3 regions of the Yersinia sp. 2541 StPb PI genome follow, and region 1 is predicted to be linked to each of the others. Evidence: predicted binding sites of a transcription regulator. Region 1 holds the regulator's gene; each other region holds the start of a gene.

Region 1 (7,694 bases):
CTGAATATTCACTGGATGTGGTGGACGCAGTAGCCCGTACTGGGAGTTTCAGTGCTGCTGCTCAAGAATTGCACCGCGTACCGTCTGCGATTAGTTATACGGTGCGCCAGTTGGAAGAGTGGTTGGCCGTTCCGTTGTTTGAACGACGTCATCGCGATGTGGAATTAACCGAAGCTGGCGTGGTTTTTATTAAAGATGCGCGAGATGTTATCAAAAAAATGAATGACACACGCCGTCAGTGTCAACAGGTGGCGAATGGTTGGCGTGGGCAGTTAAATATAGTAATAGATAAAATTGTTAAACCACAGCGTAGTCGCCGTTTAGTGTTGGATTTTTACCGACATTTTCCTGATATTGAACTGCGGGTACGCTATGAAGTATTCAACGGTGTGTGGGATGCGCTGGTGGATGGGCAGGCGGAAATGGCCATTGGTGCGACCCGCGCGATCCCGGTCGGTGGGCGGTTCATCTTTCGCGATATGGGCTTTTTAAGCTGGCATTGTGTGGTGAGTGTCGATCATCCTTTAGCCCAATTAACCGAGCCACTTAGCGATAATCAGTTACGGCCTTATCCCTCACTTTGCCTGGAAGATACCGCCCGTAATTTACCTAAACGTGACACCTGGACTTTAGCAAACCAGCAGCGATTGGTCGCCCCGGACTGGGCAACGGGAATCGATTGCCTGTGTGCAGGATTGTGCATCGGGATGGTGCCGGCACATATGGTATCGCCGTTGATTGAGCAAGGGAAGCTAGCGGCACTGACGCTGGCTGAACCGTTGCCCGATAGTCCATGTTGCTTGACCTGGGAGCAGAACAACCATTCACCAGCATTGGCCTGGCTGCTGGAATATCTAGGTGACAGTGTCACACTTAATACCGAATGGTTGAAAGATGACAGTGAGTTATCAATCAATGACTGAGGATTAATGAGGCAAGATTAGCCGCCGGTAGAGCTAAACACTACCGGCAGGAGAGGATTAACGGCGATAATCGAGGAACGGGCCATCAGCGACAGAACGGCGCTCAATCAGTTTAGGGTGTACCTCAATGGTCTGCGAATCTTCACGTTTGCTGACAATACGGTCAAGTAACATGGCAAAGGCCGTTTCGCCCAAGCGCTCTTTGGGCTGGTGAATAGTGGTTAGCGCCGGCGAGAAATAGCGCGCATTACGCACATTATCATACCCGATCACCGAAATATCTTGTGGTACCCGTAGGCCCAACTCATCAGCAGCACATATCGCGCCCATGGCCATAATATCGCCGCCACAGAACACCGCCGTTGGGCGATGTTTTTGTGTCAGGATTTGATGCATCGCTTTATAACCGGATTCCGGTTCAAAATCCCCTTGGACCACCCACTCATCACGCAGGGTAATATTTGCTTCTTCCAGTGCTTTCAGGAAGCCCTGGTGGCGGCCACCACCGGTATTACGGGCTAACTGGCCGGGGATAGCCCCAATGTCACGATGACCGCGCTCAATCAGGTAACGGCCCGCCAAATAGCCGCCTTCAAAAGCGTTATCAATAATCGAGTCAGTAAAATCACCCCGTGCGGTTCCCCAATCCATGACGACCATTGGGATATTGCGATATTCTTCCAACATCCCGAGTAGCTGCTCAGGATATTCTGAACACATCACCAGCAACCCATCGACACGTTTTTGTGCCAACATCGCCAGATAAGCTTTTTGCTTGTCCAGATTATTATGAGAATTACATAAAATCAGGGTATAACCTTTGCTATAACAACTATTTTCGACCGCTTCGATCACTTCGGCAAAATAGGGCGCTTCGCTGGATGTTGCCAGTAAACCAATTGATTTAGTGTGATTAACTTTCAAACTGCGGGCTACAGCGCTGGGTGAATAATGCAGTTCTTTAATGGCAGCCCACACCGCAGCCTTGGTATTCTCGGCGACGAAACGAGTTTTGTTGATAACGTGCGAAACGGTGGTGGTGGACACACCCGCGTGTTTGGCCACATCTTTAATCGTTGCCATAAAAAGAATGACTCCTAAGCTTACCGGTTACAGTAGGGTAAGTATTATGTTAATCGTTTGCCTGCATAACCCGAAAACCGCTCAGACAAAAACACGATATTAGGCTGGGAAGTTAAATCAGCTGATTGTCTGAGAGTATTTATTGGACGTTATTAGTCGGTATGCAGTTATGAACTGCGAATTTTGGCTGATCTGGAGGAAAAGTGAAAGGGGTAATCAAAGTTATAAAGTGCGTAATGAGCACAAGATTTTTTTTCTGAACTGTGGGAAAATAATTTAACACACTAACTATGTGCCTTTTCCCTACTACAAACTAACCGGCTAAGGAGTTTTTATGGATACCAATCTGAAAATGTCGCTGATTACGACTGTTGGTGCGCTGGCGATGATTATTGTCTTTAGCTTCGTGGCGGTAATGAATTAATTAAACCGCTTGCCGGTGTGAAGTGATAAGTAGGGCGGGTTAATCCCGCCCTTAATTATTTTTACGCGTAATGCGACGATGGGTTGTCACTCTTCTTGCCGTATCAGGCTAAATTTTTCTCAACGAAAGACCAGTTAACCAGTGCCCAGAAGTTTTCCAGGTATTTTGGCCGCGCATTGCGGTAATCAATATAGTAAGCATGTTCCCACACATCTACGGTTAACACTGGTTTATCGTTGGTGGTCAGTGGAGTTGCTGCATTAGACGTACTGACAATCGCCAGTGTGCCATCTGCTTTTTTAACCAGCCAGGTCCAGCCCGCACCAAAGTTTTTTACTGCCGCATCAGTAAATTGTGCTTTAAATTCAGCAAAAGAACCAAATGATTGATTAATGGCATCGGCAACTTTGCCCGTAGGTTCGCCGCCGCCGTTAGGTGACAGGCAGTGCCAGTAGAAGGTGTGGTTCCAGACTTGGGCCGCATTATTAAAGATCCCGCCATTAGCGGTTTTTACAATCTCTTCCAGCGTCTTACCCGCAAACTCAGTGTCTTTAATCAAGTTATTGAGATTAACCACATAGGTGTTGTGATGCTTGCCGTAGTGGTATTCCAGCGTTTCAGCTGAGATGTGGGGCTCTAGCGCATTTTGCGCATAGGGTAATGCCGGTAATTCAAAAGACATCGCTCTCTCCTTTCGGGGTTGCTCAGGGTGTTTGCTCCTCAAATCACATCAATTGCCACGGGCAGTGAGGTGGCGAAGAGCGGTTAAAGCTTAATTGTTGTATTTTTGTTGTGGGTATTAATCTTAACAACTTTCAACAGGAATGACAGATATAACCATACTGTTTGATGGGTGATTGTATCACCGTTATGCCATGGGGATAACAAGTGCAGGGGCGTTATTGTGCCATCAGCACCCGGTAGGACAACCGGGTGCAAACTGAAGTCTTAGCGGATGGTTTTCGGTGTGACCACACGGCGTGCGCCAACGTAATGATCCTGCCAGTAGTCATTGTCCAGCATACTGATACGAATTTCTTCACCAGTGCGTGGGGACTGAATGAACTTACCGTTACCCAGATAGACGCCTACATGGTCGGCGACGCCACGGTTGGCAATATTGAAGAACACTAAATCCCCGCTCTCCAGCTCAGCACGTTTGACGGGGGCGGCGTCACGCAAGTGATACATCTCGTTCGCGGTACGCGGCATTTTTATTCTGATCACGTCTTTATAGGCGTAATAGATAAGCCCGCTGCAATCAAATCCGGTATTAGGAGAGGTGCCACCCCAACGATAAGGTTTACCGACTTGCTTCATCAGTTTGCTCATCGCGGTCTGTTTGGCGTGTTGATAGCGTTTTTTATGCGCTGGACTGAGCTTGATTTTACTATTGGCGACTAATTCGGTAGCCGCTTTGCCTTGGGTTTTATTTCTGTGTCGGCCATAAGCGACTCTTTCTGTTTTTTTACCTGCAGTCACTTTTTTATTGGCTGCAGTTTTAATATTGGTTTTTTTCGTATTGCTGGTTTTTTTTGTAGCGATTTTACTGACTTCCTGCGTTTTCTTTTTAATGGTTTTAGTCGTGCCGACGGCAATTTTCTTTTTATCGCTGCTGGTTGCTGTTTTATTGGTAGTCACTTTGCTGGTAGGGGTTTTATTGCTGGCTACTTTTACTTTTTTGGTACTTTTATCTGCTTTACGTTTTTTACGATCATCAGGGCTGGCCTGGCTGACCTGTCCTTTCTTCTGCTCAGCAGACACATGAGCCTGCGGCGACGCATGCGCCAGATTTAAAAATAGCTGGGTAAACAGCAGCACAAACAGCGTAAATATTAAACGCATAATAACGCTACCAACCTTGCCCTGAGATGAATATGAAGAGTCACAGTATTGCCGAAACTCACGATATAAAAAAGCAGAGAGCGACAGGATCTTAATCGATATTGTGAGAAAACATTAATGGCTTAGATATTGTCGCTTTTTCACACGTCTAATGGACTTAAATCAACCATACGTCAACGAGTTATCTCTTTCCTACTTGAAACCGCAGGGGGAATCCCATAAAGAAGATAATAGTGAAGTGATGGGATCAAAAATGTTATTCTAAATGCACATATTTGTAGCTGACAATATAACCATTCGTCCACGGAGTAAAGCCCCTGCAAAAGATGGCGTTTTATTCCAGTGGTAACAGTCGCTACAATAGGCCGGACGCAATAATAAAACAGCCCTAATGGATAGGTTCTAAGTATTGTAGCCACTATATGGCTTGAGGAAGCAAGAAATGACGACGATTGATAAAATCCAGCGCCAGATAGCAGAAAACCCAATCCTGCTTTATATGAAGGGTTCACCTAAGCTGCCAAACTGCGGTTTCTCGGCTCAGGCTGTGCAGGCGCTGTCTGCCTGTGGCGAACGCTTTGCTTATGTTGATATCCTGCAAAACCCGGATATTCGTGCGGAACTGCCAAAATATGCTAACTGGCCAACCTTCCCACAATTGTGGGTTGATGGTGAATTGGTCGGCGGTTGCGACATTTTGATGGAAATGTATCAGCGTGGCGAACTACAACAGTTGTTGAAAGAAACCGCTGACAAATACCGTGCACAAGAAGAAAAGCCTGCCGCAGAATAGGGCATGTGTGTTTTCTGTGACAAAAATAAAAAGGTGGCCTTTGGGCCACCTTTTTTGAACGTAAAATTGTTGCGTCTTCTCTCATGAACAATCTTATTTCGTGAACACTGCGCTATTCGGATTCCCCCGCCGGTATAGGCCAGCCACCCAGTTTTTTCCAGCGGTTGACCAGTTCACAGAATAATTTTGCCGTTTGCATGGTGTCATACAATGCGGAGTGCGCCTGACTACTATCAAACGGAATACCTGCCGTCAGGCAGGCTTTCGCCAGCACAGTTTGCCCCAGCACCAGCCCACTGAGCGCCGCAGTATCAAAGGTTGCAAATGGGTGGAACGGGTTACGTTTCAAACTGGCGCGTTCAGCAGCAGCCATCACGAAGCTGTGATCAAAATTGGCGTTGTGTGCCACGATAATAGCTCGGTTACAACCTTGATCTTTCAGCCCTTTACGCACGGCTTTAAAGATGGCGTGCAAAGCATCGTATTCACTCACAGCACCACGCAAAGGGTTGGTTGGGTCAATGCCATTAAATGCCAGTGCTTCTGGTTGCAGATTGGCACCCTCAAATGGTTCTACATGGAAATGCAGCGTTTCATCGGGTAATAACCAACCATCCTTGTTCATCTGCAAGGTCACGGCAGCAATTTCTAATAATGCATCGGTTTGCGCATTAAAACCGGCGGTTTCCACATCAATTACAACGGGGTAATACCCACGAAAACGGCCACTTAGGGCGTTAAGATCACTTTTATCTGCCATCAGTTTCTTATCTTCATCGAATTCAGCGCGCATTATGTCAAATTTTAGCGCGGGATGCAGGGGGATATCGCGATGAGAAAAAAGGCACCTTAGGTGCCTTTGCGCTAATCAGTTGCCAAGGCCGTGTCCGGCGCTCTTATTCTCGATTAACTCGATTTTGTAACCGTCGGGATCTTCGACAAAAGCAATAATAGTATTACCGCCTTTTACCGGGCCGGCTTCACGGGTCACATTCCCACCCGCCTGACGAATTTGATCGCAGGTAGCGGCAACATCATCCACGCCCAGCGCCAGGTGACCAAATGCAGTCCCCATGTCGTAACTGTTCACGTCCCAGTTATAGGTCAGCTCAATCACTGAACCTTCACTTTCATCGCTATAACCGACGAAAGCCAGCGAGTATTTATACTCCGTGTTTTCGCTGGTACGCAGTAAACGCATCCCTAATACCTTGGTGTAAAAATCGATAGAGCGTTGCAGGTCACCAACGCGGATCATGGTATGGAGTAAGCGCTTCATAATACCTCTTTATAATCAACAGTTTAAAATCTTAAAATCATTATAAATCAAAACTGATTCATAATCATATAGTAATATCATCCCACTCTCTACCATGACTCTTCTGATATTTGGTTATCATTATGGCGGGATTGTCCCTGGAAAGGGGGGAATAAATTGACTTTTTTTGTGACATTATGTCAGTACACTATTCTGATTCAGTAAAATATCTGTATTATCCCGTGGCTAGTCGTAGGAATTTTATGGGTACTATTCTTATGGATGAATCATTAAATGGACTCTTTAGTTGTAGCGATAGCAGAAGCTTTATTTAATTTATTGGTAAGCCTATTTTCTTTTTTATTTTCGATAATACTCTTCGTGGTTGAAGCAATTTATTCTTTAACCTAGGGTGCTAAATGGATACGTAGATTAATCACAGTAGGCGTATTGAGGGCTGTTGCGGGTATTATCGTGTTTTTTGCCATCATGTGAAGATCAATTTAATCGACTCTCCCGCTATGCGTTCTTGTGGTTAATCATCTGCATGTTAAGTAATATCATTAAAAAACAATCTGTTAATTTATAGTTGAGTACCGTCACTTCTGAAATATCAGTTTGATGCCTAGCAGCGCCATGACCAAACCACCAATACGGTCAAAATATATTTTGAAACGCATATAATAGTTTCTTGGTACCGGGGCTGACAGGACACAAGCGACGATTGCGTACCAAATGAGGTCAATCAAGAATGCCAGAACAGGTAACACAATATACATCCAGCCCACGATATTCTGAGTAAGGATTGCGGCAAATATGCCGCCAAAAACCAATGCTGTATTGGGATTACTAATTTGTGTAATAAGCCCGATATAAAACGAACGAGACAGACTTGTTTGTCCGCCAACCTCGGGTTCAAATTTTATTGCTTTTTTAGGCGCGAAAAACATTTTAAAGGCTAAATAAATGAGATAAAAACCGCCGCCGATTTTAAGTGACATATATAGCCAAGGTACGGTGAGTAGCAAAGATTGCAAACCAAGCAGAGCGACCAAGGCAAAGAATGCACACCCGGTGCCCATGCCTAAAGCAACGGCTAAACCATTTTTAAGTGAGGATGACATTGCCGTTCGCGCAACAAGGATGAAACTCGGCCCTGGAGACATAGCCCCTAAAGCTATTACTCCACTGATGGTTAAAACAGAAATAATAGTGCTGTCCATTTTATCCTCCCTGTAAGTATTCCTCTGTTTCTACTCGTCATTTTTTACAAAATCAATGGCTTTATCTTGTTTCCAAAGAATTCGAAATGAATCACTAAATACCTAAGTCGATAGCGGGGGTTGTATTACATCATCCGTAGTGGGG
Region 2 (7,694 bases), 1.8 Mb from region 1:
CAAAGCACTACGGCGGATCAGTTTAGAATCTTCAATCGCCTGACGCCCTGCCGTTGTATTCACAATATAAGTATATTCGCCATTCTTGATACGGTCCTGAATGTGTGGACGGCCTTCATGTACCTTGTTGACTAAGCGTGGATTTATCCCTGCCTCGCCTAGAACCACCGCAGTACCGTGGGTTGCATCCAATTCAAAACCCTGTTTGAGCAACTTGGCAGCCAAGTCAACCACCCGGTGTTTATCTCCCTCACGAACCGATAACAGTGCGCGGCCACTCTTTTTCATACCAGATTGACTGCCCAACATGGCTTTAGAGAAAGCTTCAGCGAAGGTCCGGCCGACCCCCATCACTTCACCGGTAGAACGCATTTCTGGTCCTAAAATCGGATCCACACCTGGGAACTTGTTAAACGGCAATACCACTTCTTTTACCGAGTAATAAGGCGGGATAATTTCTTCCAGAATACCCTGCTCTGTCAATGACTGCCCCACCATCACGCGTGCGGCGATTTTTGCCAGTGGCATACCGGTGGCTTTAGACACAAATGGTACGGTACGGGCTGCTCGAGGGTTAACTTCAATCAGATAAACTTCGTTATTCTTTACGGCAAACTGCACATTCATTAAACCGCGCACGCAGAGTTCAAACGCCAGTTTTTCAACTTGTTGGCGCATCACATCCTGAATTTCTTTACTCAGGGTGTAAGCGGGCAATGAACAGGCTGAGTCACCGGAGTGCACCCCTGCTTGCTCAATGTGCTCCATAATGCCACCGATCAACACGCGCTCACCGTCGCAAATGGCATCAACATCCACTTCAACAGCGTCATCGAGGAAACGATCCAACAGCACGGGTGCATCGTTGGAGACACTCACTGCATTTTGGAAGTAGCGGCGCAAGTCAACTTCGTCATAAACGATTTCCATCGCGCGACCACCCAAGACATACGATGGGCGGACCACTAGCGGATAACCCAGACCCGTGGCTTTCTCTACGGCTTGTTCGATAGTAGCAACCGTCGCGTTCGCGGGCTGTTTCAAGCCCAGACGATTTACCGCCTGTTGGAAACGCTCACGGTCTTCTGCACGGTCGATAGCATCCGGGCTGGTACCGATAACAGGAACACCGGCAGCTTCCAGTTCACGTGCTAATTTCAATGGAGTCTGACCACCGTACTGCACGATAACGCCTTGCGGCTTCTCAATACGCACGATTTCCAACACATCTTCCAGGGTGACAGATTCGAAATAGAGGCGATCAGAGGTATCGTAGTCGGTCGAAACCGTTTCAGGGTTACAGTTCACCATGATGGTCTCGTAACCGTCTTCACGCAGCGCCAGTGACGCATGTACACAACAGTAGTCGAATTCAATACCCTGGCCGATACGGTTCGGGCCGCCGCCCAGTACCATCACTTTCGGACGATCACTGGTTGGGTTGGATTCACACTCTTCCTCGTAGGTTGAGTACATGTAGGCGGTATCGGTAGAGAATTCAGCCGCACAGGTATCTACACGCTTGTAAACCGGATGCAAACCCTGCTTGTAACGCAGCTTACGCACTTCACTTTCCGCCGCGCCGACCAATTTTGCCAAACGGGCATCGGCAAAGCCTTTGCGCTTCAACTGGCGCATAAAATCAGCATTCAGGCCATTGATACCGCACTCTGCCACGCTCTCTTCCAGACGAACCAACTCTTCAATCTGCACCAGGAACCAGCGGTCAACGTTAGTCAGATTGAAAACGCCATCAACCGACATGCCTGCACGGAAAGCATCGGCGATATACCAGATACGATCAGATCCGGCCTCTTTCAATTCGCGGCGAATTTTTGTCAGTGCTTCTGGGTCATCCAAACTCACTTTCGGGTCAAAACCGGTCGCGCCCACTTCCAGACCGCGCAAGGCTTTTTGCAGCGATTCCTGCAAGGTGCGGCCAATTGCCATCACTTCGCCAACCGATTTCATCTGTGTGGTCAGACGGTCATTCGCACCGGCAAATTTTTCGAAGTTAAAACGTGGGATTTTGGTCACAACATAGTCGATAGATGGCTCAAAGGAGGCCGGCGTGCGACCACCAGTGATATCATTCATCAACTCATCCAGCGTGTAACCTACTGCCAGCTTGGCGGCAATTTTAGCAATCGGGAAGCCGGTTGCTTTAGAGGCCAGAGCGGAGGAACGGGACACTCGCGGGTTCATTTCAATAACGATTAAACGGCCATTTTTCGGGTTAACCGAGAATTGCACGTTGGAGCCACCGGTTTCTACGCCGATTTCACGCAGCACTGCCATCGAGGCATTACGCATGATTTGGTATTCTTTATCAGTCAGCGTCTGAGCTGGCGCAACAGTGATAGAGTCACCGGTGTGGATGCCCATCGCATCGAAGTTCTCGATGGAGCAGACGATGATGCAGTTGTCGTTTTTGTCACGCACAACTTCCATCTCATACTCTTTCCAACCAATCAGCGACTCATCGATCAACAGCTCTTTGGTTGGCGATAAATCCAGCCCACGTTCACAAATCTCTTCAAACTCTTCACGGTTATACGCGATACCGCCGCCGGTGCCGCCCATAGTAAAGGAAGGGCGGATAATACAAGGGAAGCCCACATCAGCCGCTACGGCCAGTGCTTCTTCCATATTGTGCGCGATACCAGAACGTGCAGTGTCCAAACCAATTTTCTTCATCGCGATATCAAAGCGACGGCGGTCTTCTGCTTTATCGATAGCATCGGCAGTGGCACCAATCATGGTGACACCAAACTCAGCCAGAACGCCCTTGCGTTCCAGCTCCAGCGCACAGTTCAGTGCGGTTTGGCCACCCATAGTGGGCAAAACGGCATCTGGACGCTCTTTTTCAATAATTTTGCGTACCACTTCCCAGTGGATTGGCTCGATATAAGTGGCGTCGGCCATTTCCGGGTCAGTCATGATGGTTGCCGGATTGGAGTTCACCAGAATGACACGGTAACCTTCTTCACGCAGTGCCTTACAAGCCTGAGCCCCTGAGTAGTCAAACTCACAGGCCTGGCCGATAACGATTGGGCCAGCGCCCAGAATCAGGATGCTTTTTATATCTGTACGTTTTGGCATGGTTTGAGGCTCCTGATTATTTATTGGTATGGCTACTGTTACGGCTTGCAGTTGTTGCGCGGTAAGCTTCAATCAGTTCGATAAAGTGATCAAACAATGGCGCTGCATCATGCGGACCTGGGCTGGCCTCTGGGTGCCCCTGGAAGCTAAATGCGGCTTTATCAGTGCGGTGAATCCCTTGCAGAGAACCATCGAATAAAGAAACATGTGTCGTTCGCAGGTTGGATGGCAATGTGGTTTCATCTACCGCAAAACCGTGGTTCTGTGCGGTGATCATCACGCAATCGGCATCTAAATCTTTCACCGGATGGTTGCCACCGTGGTGACCAAACTTCATTTTTACCGTTTTTGCACCACTGGCCAGCGCCAGTAATTGGTGGCCTAAACAGATGCCGAACACCGGAATGTCGGTTTCCAGAAAACGCTTAATGGCCGCGATAGCATAATCACATGGCTCTGGGTCACCTGGGCCGTTGGATAAGAAAATGCCATCTGGGTTCAGCTTCAGCACCTCTTCTGCCGGTGTCTGTGCCGGAACTACCGTCAGGCGACAGCCTCTATCCACCAGCATGCGCAGAATATTGCGCTTCACGCCGTAGTCGTATGCCACCACATGGAATGGCAAATCTTCTGGTGGCGTTGCCGCAGGTAAGTCACCTTCCAGAGTCCAGCTACCTTGCAACCAGTCATAACGCTCTTTCGTGCTCACTTCTTTTGCCAGATCCATCCCCTTCAGGCCCGGGAATGCTTTCGCCTTTTCTAGTGCTAAAGTGGCATCAGACAAGTCACCCACAATAATGCAGCCGTTTTGTGCCCCTTTCTCACGCAGCAAACGTGTCAGCTTACGCGTATCGATATCAGCAATCGCAACAATGTTGTGGCGCTTGAGATACTCAGCTAAGCCTTCTTCATTACGGTAGTTGCTGGCAATCAAAGGCAGGTCGCGAATAACAAGACCTTGGGCGTGTACTGCGGAGGATTCTTCGTCGGAAGCATTAGTGCCGACATTGCCGATATGAGGATAAGTAAGAGTAACGATCTGGCGGGAGTAGGAAGGATCAGTGAGGATTTCTTGATAACCGGTCATCGACGTATTGAAGACCACTTCCCCCACTGCCGTACCCTCTGCCCCGATGGCCCGACCGTGAAATTGGGTTCCGTCTTCGAGAACCAATAGCGCTGACTTAATCAAAACATCCTCCAAGGAATAAACAGTCACATTATTTGCATATTAATTCATATCTAGCGATCTAAATCAATGCAAAAACCGCCCTCAAAGCTAATTTTTGGCAAATTGGGCGCATTTTAATGATGAGTGACGCTTTTGTCTAGCCAAAGTGCCATTTTTTCTCTGTTTTTTACCGTCCTCATTAAAATGAGTGGATTATAGCGGTAAAAACACATGCTAACTTAACATAGTAAACGGTTGCGAGGTGTAGTGACTGAGAAATATCGTTCCAGAGCAGTAAAAATCAGAACCAATGACCAAGGAAGGGATTAAAAGATAAAAAAATAGACAAAAACATAGATAAATAAAGGTTATATCAATAATTATTGATGAAATAATTATTTATTAAAACAAATAAAAAAGGACAATAAAATATTGCCCTGTTATCAAACGATTATGATAAAAACAACCACATCACTGGCTGTGCTTTACACCTTTAAAGTTCATTCAAATTCAATACATCACGCATATCAAACAAGCCATTATCCCGCATTGACACCCAAATAGCCGATTTAACCGCACCATTGGCAAAAGTCATACGGCTGGTCGCTTTGTGTGTGATCTCAACGCGCTCGCCAATATCAGCAAACATAGCCGTATGCTCTCCAACAATATCGCCAGCACGCACGGTTGCGAAACCGATAGTGCCGGGTTTGCGTTCGCCGGTATGACCTTCACGGCTATAAACCGCGCAATCTTTCAGTGAACGCCCTAGTGAGTCAGCAATTGCCTCCCCCATCGCCAGCGCAGTACCTGAAGGTGCGTCAACTTTATGCCGATGATGTGCCTCGATTATTTCGATATCGGTATAGTCGCCCATCACTTTCGCTGCCTTTTCTAGCAGCTTTAGCACCACATTAACCCCAACACTGAAATTGGCAGCGAACACAATAGCAATGTCCGTTGCCGCAGCCCTGATGGCTTCTTTACCTGCATCATCAAAGCCAGTAGTGCCAATTATCATCGCCTTACTATATTGACGACAAATGGCTAAATGCTCCAGCGTGCCTTCAGGCCGGGTAAAATCGATCAACACATCAAAATGATCAACTACGTCAGATAAATCATCACTTACTGTGATGTTTAACAACCCCGCTCCGGCCAGTTCGCCGGCATCGCTCCCCACTAATGTGGATCCGACACGTTCAACAGCAGCCCCCAGCACCACACCTTCAGTGTGAGTAATTGCCTGGATAAGTTGTCGGCCCATACGGCCACCCGCGCCGACAACAGCGATACGAATTGTTGAATCAGTCATACTTCCTCTCATATTGTGTCATCTACCCTGACCAAGGTTCAGATTAGCCGCCCGCTATGGACTCTGCCAGCCTATTTAATCTGTATTAGAAAAAAATGATATACGCATGCTTTTATCAGTGAAACCACTTAATTCCTTACATACCCGTCATACTTCAAGCTGCATGTGCGTTGACTGCGTTCGTTACTCGGCCCACCCTTGGGCCTCGCCTCGTTAAGGCCGCCGCAAGCCGCCTTCCTGCAACTCGAATTATTTAGGGTAAAATACTCGGAAACACTTCATCTGACATAGTGCGGTTATTTCGCATATTCATGCAGTTATGGTGAAATACACCCATAAAAAAGCAGCCACTGAGGGCTGCTTTTTAACGCTGAAGCACGATATCAATCAGTCGATCTGTTTTACATCGACACGTAATTCTTTAGGTACTTCGAAGACGATACTCTCTTCACGGCCACTAAGTTCGATAGACCCACCAGCACCGAGAGCTTGCAAGCGCGCAATAACTTGCTGTACCAGAATATCGGGAGCAGATGCGCCAGCGGTAACACCGATACACGCAGCCCCCTGTAACCATAACTCTTGTATATCGGCCGCTGAATCAATGAGATAAGCAGGCTTACCCATCCGCTGTGCCAACTCAGCCAACCGATTAGAGTTAGAGGAGTTTTTCGAGCCAACCACTAAGACCACATCGGCATCATTAGCCAGATTGCGCACCGCCTCTTGCCGGTTGGTCGTGGCATAGCAGATATCATCTTTGCGTGGACCGACAATCTTCGGGAAACGCTGGTGTAAGGCATCGATAATTGCAGAGGTATCATCAACCGACAAGGTCGTCTGTGTCATAAAACACAGATTGTTCTCATCTTTAACCTGCAAAGCCCATACATCATCAGGTGATTCAACCAGATACATCCCCCCTTTCGGGTTGCTGTATTGCCCCATGGTACCCTCCACTTCCGGGTGACCGGCGTGGCCTATCAAGATGGCTTCTTTACCCTTGCGACTAGCACGTGCGACTTCCATATGAACTTTGGTCACCAATGGGCAGGTTGCGTCAAACAGCATAGTAAGCTTGCGCTCACGAGCTTCTGCTCGCACAGCCTGCGACACGCCATGGGCCGAGAAAATCAGAATAGAGCCATCTGGCACTTCTGAAATCTCCTCGATAAAGATAGCACCACGTTCACGCAAGCTATCAACCACATAACGGTTGTGTACCACTTCATGGCGCACATAAATTGGCGCGCCATACATTTCGATCGCGCGTTCAACAATACTGATAGCCCGATCAACTCCGGCACAAAAGCCGCGTGGATTAGCCAGCAATATCTGCATGCATTGCCTCCTGTTGCGGGTCAATCTCCAACACTTCAATTTCAAAGCTAATGGAATGCCCTGCCAACGGGTGATTAAAATCAACAGTAATAGACTCTTCCGCCACTTCCCGCACCACACCTGGCATTTCACTGCCATCACGGGAGGTAAATAGCATAATAGTACCGGCATCTGGCACGCCAGTTTGAGCAAAGTCACGCTGGGTGAAGTACTGAATCAAATCAGGGCTTTCCAAACCAAACGCATCTTCAGGTTGTAAAGTGAAAGCATGCTTATCACCTACTTTCAAACCAATTAACTGCTGCTCAAGTGCATCAGAAAGGCTGTCATCACCTAAACGAAACAGCGCAGGTTTACCGTGAATATGTGTTGATTCCGCCGTTGAACCATCTTCCAGTTTCAGAATGAAGTGCACCAATACGGCGCTTTTGTCTTGTATAACATGGTCTTGTACAAAATGGTCTTGTACTTGATTAGCTGGTACACGCTCGGACATCTCATTCACCTTTATTCATGGCCGTTTTTTCAGCAGGGCTTAAAAAACCCTCAAAGATAACCAACGCAGCACCGATACAGATAGCGGTATCGGCGATGTTAAAGGTTGGGAAATGCCAGTTATTGACGTGGAAATCGATAAAATCGATCACCGCACCATGCACCATGCGATCAAATAAGTTACCTAATGCCCCACCAATAATCAGAGCATAAGCACAATTGAGCAGGCGTTGTTTGGCAGTAGAGCGATACATCAGCACCATTAATACC
Region 3 (7,694 bases), 970 kb from region 1:
CGCTTGTCGTATTGTGGTTGAAGCCACCGGGGCCAGCCGTGCAGAGGCTGAAAATGCCTTATCACAAACCGAGTTTGACGTAAAACCAGCCATTTTGATGATTCTGAAAGGCGTGAGTGCCGAGCAGGCTCGCCAGGATCTACAGCAACATAATGGCTATTTGCGTGCAGCATTGTAAGACTCACACTCAGGGGATTAGCACTCGTTGATAATTGGCCTCGATGCCGCAGGCAAAGTGATGTTGTATTTAGTCGCGATGATTGTCACCATACTTGCAGGTTTCATATTTAACTGGTTTATGGGATTCAATGATCCTGAGGAGTAACGTTTGAGCGCAGAGCAGGCCACATCGACCTTTGAGCAAACTGACAGTAACCGCGAGGGGACGGCCGAGGCATTATCAGAAAACGCCAAACGCATTGTCTTCTTTGATCTGGATGGCACGTTACATCAACAGGACATGTTTGGCAGTTTTTTGCGTTTTTTGTTGCGACATTTGCCGCTAAATCTGTTGCTGGTGGTCCCATTACTGCCGGTGATTGGGTTGGGATTGCTGCAGGGCGGTCGTTGCGCTCGTTGGCCAATGAGCCTGTTACTGTGGGCGATAACCTTCGGTCGGCGCGAAGCGCATTTGAAAGATTTGGAATTACGTTTTGTGAATGATTTTCGCCAAAAAGTTACTGAATTTCCCGTGGTCGTGATGCGTTTGCGCCAATATTTGGAGAGCCATGACGCACAGGTATGGTTGATAACTGGCTCGCCGCAACGGCTGGTGGAGCAGGTTTATCATGATTCGGCGTTTATTCACCGTTTGCGGTTGGTCGGTAGCCGCATGGCGCGGCGTAATGGCGGCTGGGTGCTACCTCTGCGCTGTTTGGGGCCAGAGAAAGTGGTGCAACTGGAACAGCGTTTGGGATCGCCGCTGAAACTTTATAGCGGATACTCGGACAGCAAGCAGGATAACCCACTATTGTATTTTTGCGAGCATCGCTGGCGGGTCAGTAAAAGCGGCGAATTACAGCAATTAGAATAAACGCCCATTGCAATCATTCGCCATTTTAAGTGGTTTTGGCTCTAGTGTGTGACGTCATTATCATGGTGGCCGAGCCGCCATATTCGTTCGGCATGCCGACCCAGTAACCACAAGCTAATGCCGAGCAGCAGGAAGAAGATAGTTTTCGGCATCGCATCCCAGAAGAACTCAAAGAAACGGGTATACAAGTTGATGGCCAAAAATGTCAGGCCGAAGCCGCGCAACATGGCATCATCTCGTTTTAGTCCCAGCCAAATAGCGACGCTGGCGGCAATGGCAAACAATAGACTCCAATGCAGCAACTCTATCTGGCGCACTTGATACCAATAGTCCAGGTCACCGTAATTGCCAAAAATAGACAATAACCACAGGGCAATAAACAGATAAAGCAGCCCCATCGCCTGTGACACCCGATCTAGCCGACGTTGTGCCAACTGCGGTTGCAACACCAGTGCCGCTGCACAAAGTAGCAGGCCAAAAGCAATAAAGCGTATCGGGTAGCTCATTCCCAGCCAGTAGGCACCCCAACCGGACAAATAGCCAGTTTCTGCCCCAAACGCATTACCCAGTGACAGCAAGGCAAATAGCCATACTAATGGCGCACGACCAAACCAGCCCACCACACCATAGATGACGGTACCCAACAGCAGTAATACTGAGATGCGGCCACTACCATTATCCAACCACTCACCGAGTTGGCCGATGGCGGCTGCGGTAAATATTACGCCGAGAAAGAGTACGGCTTCATTACTGTAGATCTTACTGGGATCTCGCCGGCGGCGGTTAAAGCCCCAGCCGTAAAATACGGCGGCCAATATCGCCGTGACCACCACCCGTACCGGGGGATCAAAGCGGAAAAACTGGCTTATCCAGTTGAGTAAGAAAGTATCAGCCATCAGGCTGCCAATGGCGATAACCAGCGAAGCCAGTGCGGCAAGAAAGGCGTAACCGGCTAATCTGCGCCAGTCAAACGGTTGAACATCGATATTCTGTAACAAACGTTGATGCTCTTCCTCAGGGATAACGCCTTCACTGGCCCATCCATTCAGGGTTTTACGTACTACCGCGGCATTTTTCTTGCTGAGCTTCATGTAGCTGGCTTCCATATGCTGATAATTTATATCAGGAATGATTTATATCCTGCCGGAACATTAACCGATCATTATGGACTGAGCTACTTTATATTGGAGATAGTGGGTATAGCGGTTGTCGCTGGCTGTGTATAATGCACGCCGCCAAAGTACCAGAGAGGTTAATGTGTCTGCTGATAAAAGTTTGTTTTCTGAATTTGATTTACCTGTTGAATACAGTGATGAGTACTGGATGCTACGGGCGTTGACGCTGGCTCTGCGGGCACAAGAAGAGGGAGAAGTCCCGGTTGGCGCGGTGTTAGTGCTGGGCAACCAGGTGATTGGCGAAGGGTGGAATAAGTCTATTCGCGATAACGACCCTACCGCTCATGCAGAAATCATGGCGCTACGGCAAGGCGGGCAGGTGGTGCAGAACTATCGCCTGCTGGAAGCCACGCTATATGTGACGCTGGAGCCATGCGTAATGTGTGCCGGAGCCATGATACACAGCCGGATCCGTCGCTTGGTCTATGGGGCCAATGATTTAAAAACCGGTGCTGCCGGTTCGCTGGTGGATATCTTGCGCCATCCGGGGATGAATCATCAAATAGAGGTCAGTGCCGGGGTACTGGCAGAGACGTGTTCCCACCAATTAAGTGCTTTTTTCCGCCTACGACGTGAGCAGCAAAAGGCGTTGAAACTCGTGCGGCAGTCATGATTCGGCCCATCCGTGGGCCTTGCGTCTAGGAGGCCACTGCTGGCAGCATCTTGAAATCTATTGATTAGTTACGTGTTTTCGCATCATGTTAGTTATTGATTGACCAGCCTGGGCCGACAACCGGATAAGCTTTACCCAGCTCAGCTTCGATAGCGGCATGTTGGGCTGCTTTTTTCTCTCTTTCCTGCAAATATCCCACCAGACTGACCTGATAACGACGGATGTTTTCCACATAGTTATAAGCCTCATGGCCACGGGCGTAGCCATAAGTGGTACTTGGGTAGTAGCGCTTTTGACTCAACATCGGTAGGCGCATTTTTACATCAACCCAACTGTCTGGATTACCATTCTGATTTTTAGTCAGGCGACGAGCATCCAGCATATGACCATAACCCAGATTATAGGCGGCCAGCGCAAACCAGATACGCTCATCTTCTGGAATGGTCTCCGGCACTTTTTGCATTAACCGCTGCAAGTAAATGGAACCGCCTTTAATGCTTTCCTCAGGATCAACCCGGTCTTTAACCCCTAAACCATTTGCTGTGGCGCGGGTTAGCATCATTAACCCCCGCACGCCAGTCGGTGAGGTGGCTTGTGGGTTCCAATGGGATTCCTGATAAGCAATCGCCGCCAGCAGTTTCCAGTCAATTTCCCCGGCGTGTTTTTCAAACAAGGATTGGAAAGAGGGCAACACACTGTCGATGGCTGACAGGAAGGTTTTGGTATCGACATAATCAAAGCTACCGACATGGCCGAGATATTTTTCCTCCAGCCGCGCCAGACTACCGTCTTCAACCATCTGGCTGTAGAAATCGAGCATGGCGGCATACAGGCTATCATCGTCCCCTTTCTGGAAATACCAAGTTACTGGCTCTTCATCCGTAACATCAAAGGCAACCGCTAATTGCGGATGGATGCGTTGCAGTAGGGCAATTGTCACCGAATCACCCAGGGTATAGTCAAGTTTGCCGTCCGCGACCTGTTCCAGTAACTCTTTGCCAGAACGATCAACGGATGATCCCCAGTTAAGATCGGGATATTTGCTCTGCTTAAGTTGTTTGAGGGTGGTCATATGGGCCGATCCAGAGGCGACAATCAATTGGCCCTTTAGATCACTGAATGATTTTGGTCGTGGTTTACCCAATCGGTATACTAACTGTTGCGAGACTGAATAATAGGCAGGGCCGGTACGCGCCCGATTAAGACGCTCACGGTTATAAATTAGCCCGGCAGCCAGCATGTCTGCATCATCGTTATCAAGTGCATCAAACAAGTCATCAATATTATGATGAGGGGTAATGACGAGCTTAACCCCCAGATAGTCCGCAAAACGGTTGGCTAGCTCATAGTCAAGACCGGAAGGGCCATCCTTTCCGGTAAAGTAGATAAGTGGTGAGCTAATCGTGCTAACACGTAGCTCGCCACGGGCTTTTATACGGTCTAGTTGTCCTTCTTGACTACTGCGCCAGGGAATATTGGGCCACAGCGCGAGGGCCAGAAGTAAGGCAACTACACCGATAACAAAGTAATTTAATTTTATGCGCGTCAAATAGTTATCTCTCGGCAGCGCTCTTTATGTGTGTGTTGTGAAGTAAGAATCGACATGGTTAAAACCCCAGTGGAGTGGCATTTTGCGCAACAAATCGTCAGTGTGCAACTTTATTGCGAGCTTATTTATTCAGTATTGGTGTTCTCTAGATAACGACAATTTCTGACTCAATTATTAATAATAGCTACGCAAACGGTTTCGTCGGAGGCGTAGATTCACTATAATGCCCGCGTTTTCCCCTGTTTTGCGCCAATAAATGCTGCGCCCAATGAAGTGCTGTTCCAGTCGCTTCGAAGAGAGAGAAACTTAGATTATGGAAATACTGCGTGGTTCGCCCGCTTTGTCGGCTTTTCGTATTACCAAACTGCTGTCCCGTTGCCTGGATGCTCACCTTTTGGTGAGTGATATCTACGCCGAATATGTTCACTTTGCCGATGTTAGCGCTCCGTTAAGTGCTGATGAACACGCCAGGCTCCAACGGCTGCTTAAGTATGGACCCTCTCTCCCTGAACATGCGCCAGAAGGGCGTTTGTTACTGGTTACGCCAAGGCCGGGGACCATTTCTCCGTGGTCTTCCAAAGCGACGGATATTGCGCACAACTGTGCGTTGCCACAGGTTCTGCGTCTGGAACGTGGCCTGGCTTTCTATATTCAAGGCCCAGACCTGAATGAAAGCCAATGGCAGCAATTGTCGGCGCTGCTGCATGACCGCATGATGGAAACGGTATTCACCGATTTGCAGCAAGCAGAGCAGTTATTCTCTCATCATCAACCTGCCCCAGTACAACGGGTGGATATCTTAGCGCAGGGCCGCAGTGCACTGGAGCTGGCTAATATTAAGCTGGGCCTGGCTCTTGCTCCAGATGAAATTGACTATTTGCTGGCCGCCTTTACCGGTCTGGGGCGTAACCCGACGGATATTGAGCTGTATATGTTTGCTCAGGCAAACTCTGAGCATTGTCGGCATAAAATCTTTAATGCAGATTGGATAATTGACGGTGTTTCTCAGCCTAAGACACTGTTTAAAATGATCAAAAATACCTTTGAACACACGCCGGATTACGTGTTGTCAGCCTATAAAGACAATGCGGCGGTGATGGAAGGTTCTCAGGTCGGGCGCTTCTTTGCTGCACCTGATAATGGCGTTTATGATTACCATCAGGAAGCGGCGCATATCCTGATGAAAGTAGAAACTCATAACCATCCGACGGCAATTTCACCCTGGCCGGGTGCTGCTACCGGGTCTGGTGGCGAAATCCGTGATGAAGGTGCTACCGGGCGTGGTGCTAAACCTAAAGCCGGTTTGGTGGGTTTCTCTGTTTCTAACCTGCGTATTCCCGGTTTTGAACAACCGTGGGAAGAGAATTTCGGTAAGCCGGATCGGATTGTGACTGCGCTGGATATCATGACCGAAGGTCCACTGGGCGGCGCGGCCTTTAACAACGAATTTGGCCGTCCGGCGCTGCTGGGCTACTTCCGTACTTATGAAGAGCGCGTCAACAGTCATAACGGCACTGAGTTACGTGGCTACCACAAGCCGATCATGCTGGCCGGTGGCATCGGTAATATTCGGGCCGACCATGTACAAAAAGGCGAGATAACAGTCGGTGCCAAGCTGGTGGTGCTCGGCGGCCCGTCGATGAATATCGGTCTGGGTGGCGGCGCGGCCTCTTCCATGGCATCGGGTCAGTCAGATGCGGATCTGGATTTTGCTTCGGTACAACGTGATAACCCGGAAATGGAACGCCGCTGTCAGGAAGTGATTGACCGTTGCTGGCAGTTAGGTGACCACAACCCGATTCTATTTATTCATGACGTCGGTGCGGGTGGGCTGTCTAATGCCATGCCAGAACTGGTCAGTGATGGTGGTCGTGGCGGCCGTTTTGAGCTGCGTGACATCCTCAATGATGAGCCGGGCATGAGCCCGCTGGAAGTGTGGTGTAACGAGTCTCAGGAGCGTTATGTTCTGGCTGTTGCCCCCGCGCAGATGGCTCAGTTTGATGAAATTTGTCGCCGTGAACGTGCGCCCTATGCCGTTATAGGTGAAGCCACTGAAGAAAAACATCTGACACTGAATGACCGCCACTTCGATAATCAACCAATTGACATGCCTTTGGATGTCTTGCTGGGTAAAACGCCGAAGATGCTGCGTGATGTCACCCGCCTTCAGGCACAGGGTGATGCATTGCAACGTGCTGAGATAAGCATCGCTGATGCGGTCAAACGGGTGATGCATTTACCGGCAGTGGCAGAGAAAACCTTCTTGATTACCATCGGTGACCGTAGTGTGACCGGCATGGTGACACGTGATCAAATGGTTGGCCCGTGGCAGATTCCGGTGGCCGACTGTGCGGTTACCAGTGCCAGTCTGGACAGCTACTATGGTGAAGCGATGTCATTGGGTGAACGTGCGCCAGTGGCATTGCTAGACTTTGCCGCCTCAGCCCGTCTGGCGGTAGGCGAAGCACTGACCAATATCGCGGCCACTCAGATTGGTGAGCTAAAGCGCATTAAACTGTCAGCTAACTGGATGTCAGCAGCCGGTCATCCGGGTGAAGATGCCGGTTTGTACGAGGCGGTGCGTGCGGTGGGCGAAGAGCTATGTCCTGCGCTGGAGATTACCATCCCGGTGGGCAAAGACTCCATGTCGATGAAAACCCGCTGGCAGGAAGGTGATGAGCAGCGCGAAATGACCTCACCGCTCTCTCTGGTCATTACTGCTTTCGCCCGTATCGAAGATGTTCGCCATACGGTGACACCACAGTTACGCACTGATAAAGGCGATAACGCGCTGTTACTGATTGATTTAGGTGCTGGCCACAATGCCCTGGGTGCAACCGCCCTGACGCAAGTCTACCGTCAGTTAGGTGATAAACCTGCTGATGTGCGCGATGTACAGCAACTGGCAGGTTTCTTTAATGCGATGCAGTGCTTAGTGGCCTCTCAGGCATTACTGGCCTATCACGATCGCTCTGACGGCGGCTTACTGGTGACACTGGCTGAAATGGCCTTTGCCGGTCACTGTGGGGTGCAGGTTGATATTCACACCTTGGGTGATGACGCGCTGGCGGCGCTGTTTAATGAAGAGCTGGGAGCAGTGATTCAGGTACGTGCTGAACAGCGTGCTGAGGTGGAAAAAATTCTGGCAGACCACGGTCTGGCAAACTGTGTTCACTATCTGGGCCGTGCTGTTGAGGGGGATAGCTTCGATATTCGCAGTGGCACTGAGGTGGTATACCGCGAGAAACGCAGTACTCTGCGCTTGTGGTGGGCAGAAACTACCTGGCAAATGCAGCGGCTGCGCGATAACCCTGATTGTGCTGA

What was found. The regulator PurR, encoded in region 1, represses purine synthesis genes. The targets are predictions, from matches to a motif close to CANGCAAACGTTTGCNTG.
Positions count from the first base shown of each region.
Region 2: a site for PurR is predicted at 4,518-4,535, ahead of carA (glutamine-hydrolyzing carbamoyl-phosphate synthase small subunit). Genes of this name have one in related genera too.
Region 3: a site for PurR is predicted at 4,556-4,573, ahead of purL (phosphoribosylformylglycinamidine synthase). Genes of this name have one in related genera too.

Region 1 is NZ_JAZGQB010000001.1:2,129,865-2,137,558, forward strand. Features, by position in the region: gene punR (DNA-binding transcriptional activator PunR) at 1-923, shown strand, start outside; gene purR (HTH-type transcriptional repressor PurR) at 981-2,006, opposite strand; gene cydH (cytochrome bd-I oxidase subunit CydH) at 2,341-2,430, shown strand; gene sodB (superoxide dismutase [Fe]) at 2,534-3,112, opposite strand; gene V1953_RS09475 (C40 family peptidase) at 3,379-4,275, opposite strand; gene V1953_RS09480 (Grx4 family monothiol glutaredoxin) at 4,718-5,068, shown strand; gene rnt (ribonuclease T) at 5,181-5,861, opposite strand; gene gloA (lactoylglutathione lyase) at 5,937-6,347, opposite strand; gene V1953_RS09495 (LysE family translocator) at 6,926-7,549, opposite strand.
Region 2 is NZ_JAZGQB010000001.1:3,977,171-3,984,864, forward strand. Features, by position in the region: gene carB (carbamoyl-phosphate synthase large subunit) at 1-3,102, opposite strand, end outside; gene carA (glutamine-hydrolyzing carbamoyl-phosphate synthase small subunit) at 3,119-4,294, opposite strand; gene dapB (4-hydroxy-tetrahydrodipicolinate reductase) at 4,767-5,588, opposite strand; gene ispH (4-hydroxy-3-methylbut-2-enyl diphosphate reductase) at 5,976-6,929, opposite strand; gene fkpB (FKBP-type peptidyl-prolyl cis-trans isomerase) at 6,910-7,425, opposite strand; gene lspA (signal peptidase II) at 7,427-7,694, opposite strand, start outside.
Region 3 is NZ_JAZGQB010000001.1:1,162,324-1,170,017, forward strand. Features, by position in the region: gene murQ (N-acetylmuramic acid 6-phosphate etherase) at 1-178, shown strand, start outside; partial or broken gene V1953_RS05165 (PTS transporter subunit EIIC) at 230-325, shown strand; gene yfhb (phosphatidylglycerophosphatase C) at 329-1,033, shown strand; gene V1953_RS05175 (DUF2157 domain-containing protein) at 1,075-2,124, opposite strand; gene tadA (tRNA adenosine(34) deaminase TadA) at 2,252-2,821, shown strand; gene mltF (membrane-bound lytic murein transglycosylase MltF) at 2,910-4,370, opposite strand; gene purL (phosphoribosylformylglycinamidine synthase) at 4,684-7,694, shown strand, end outside.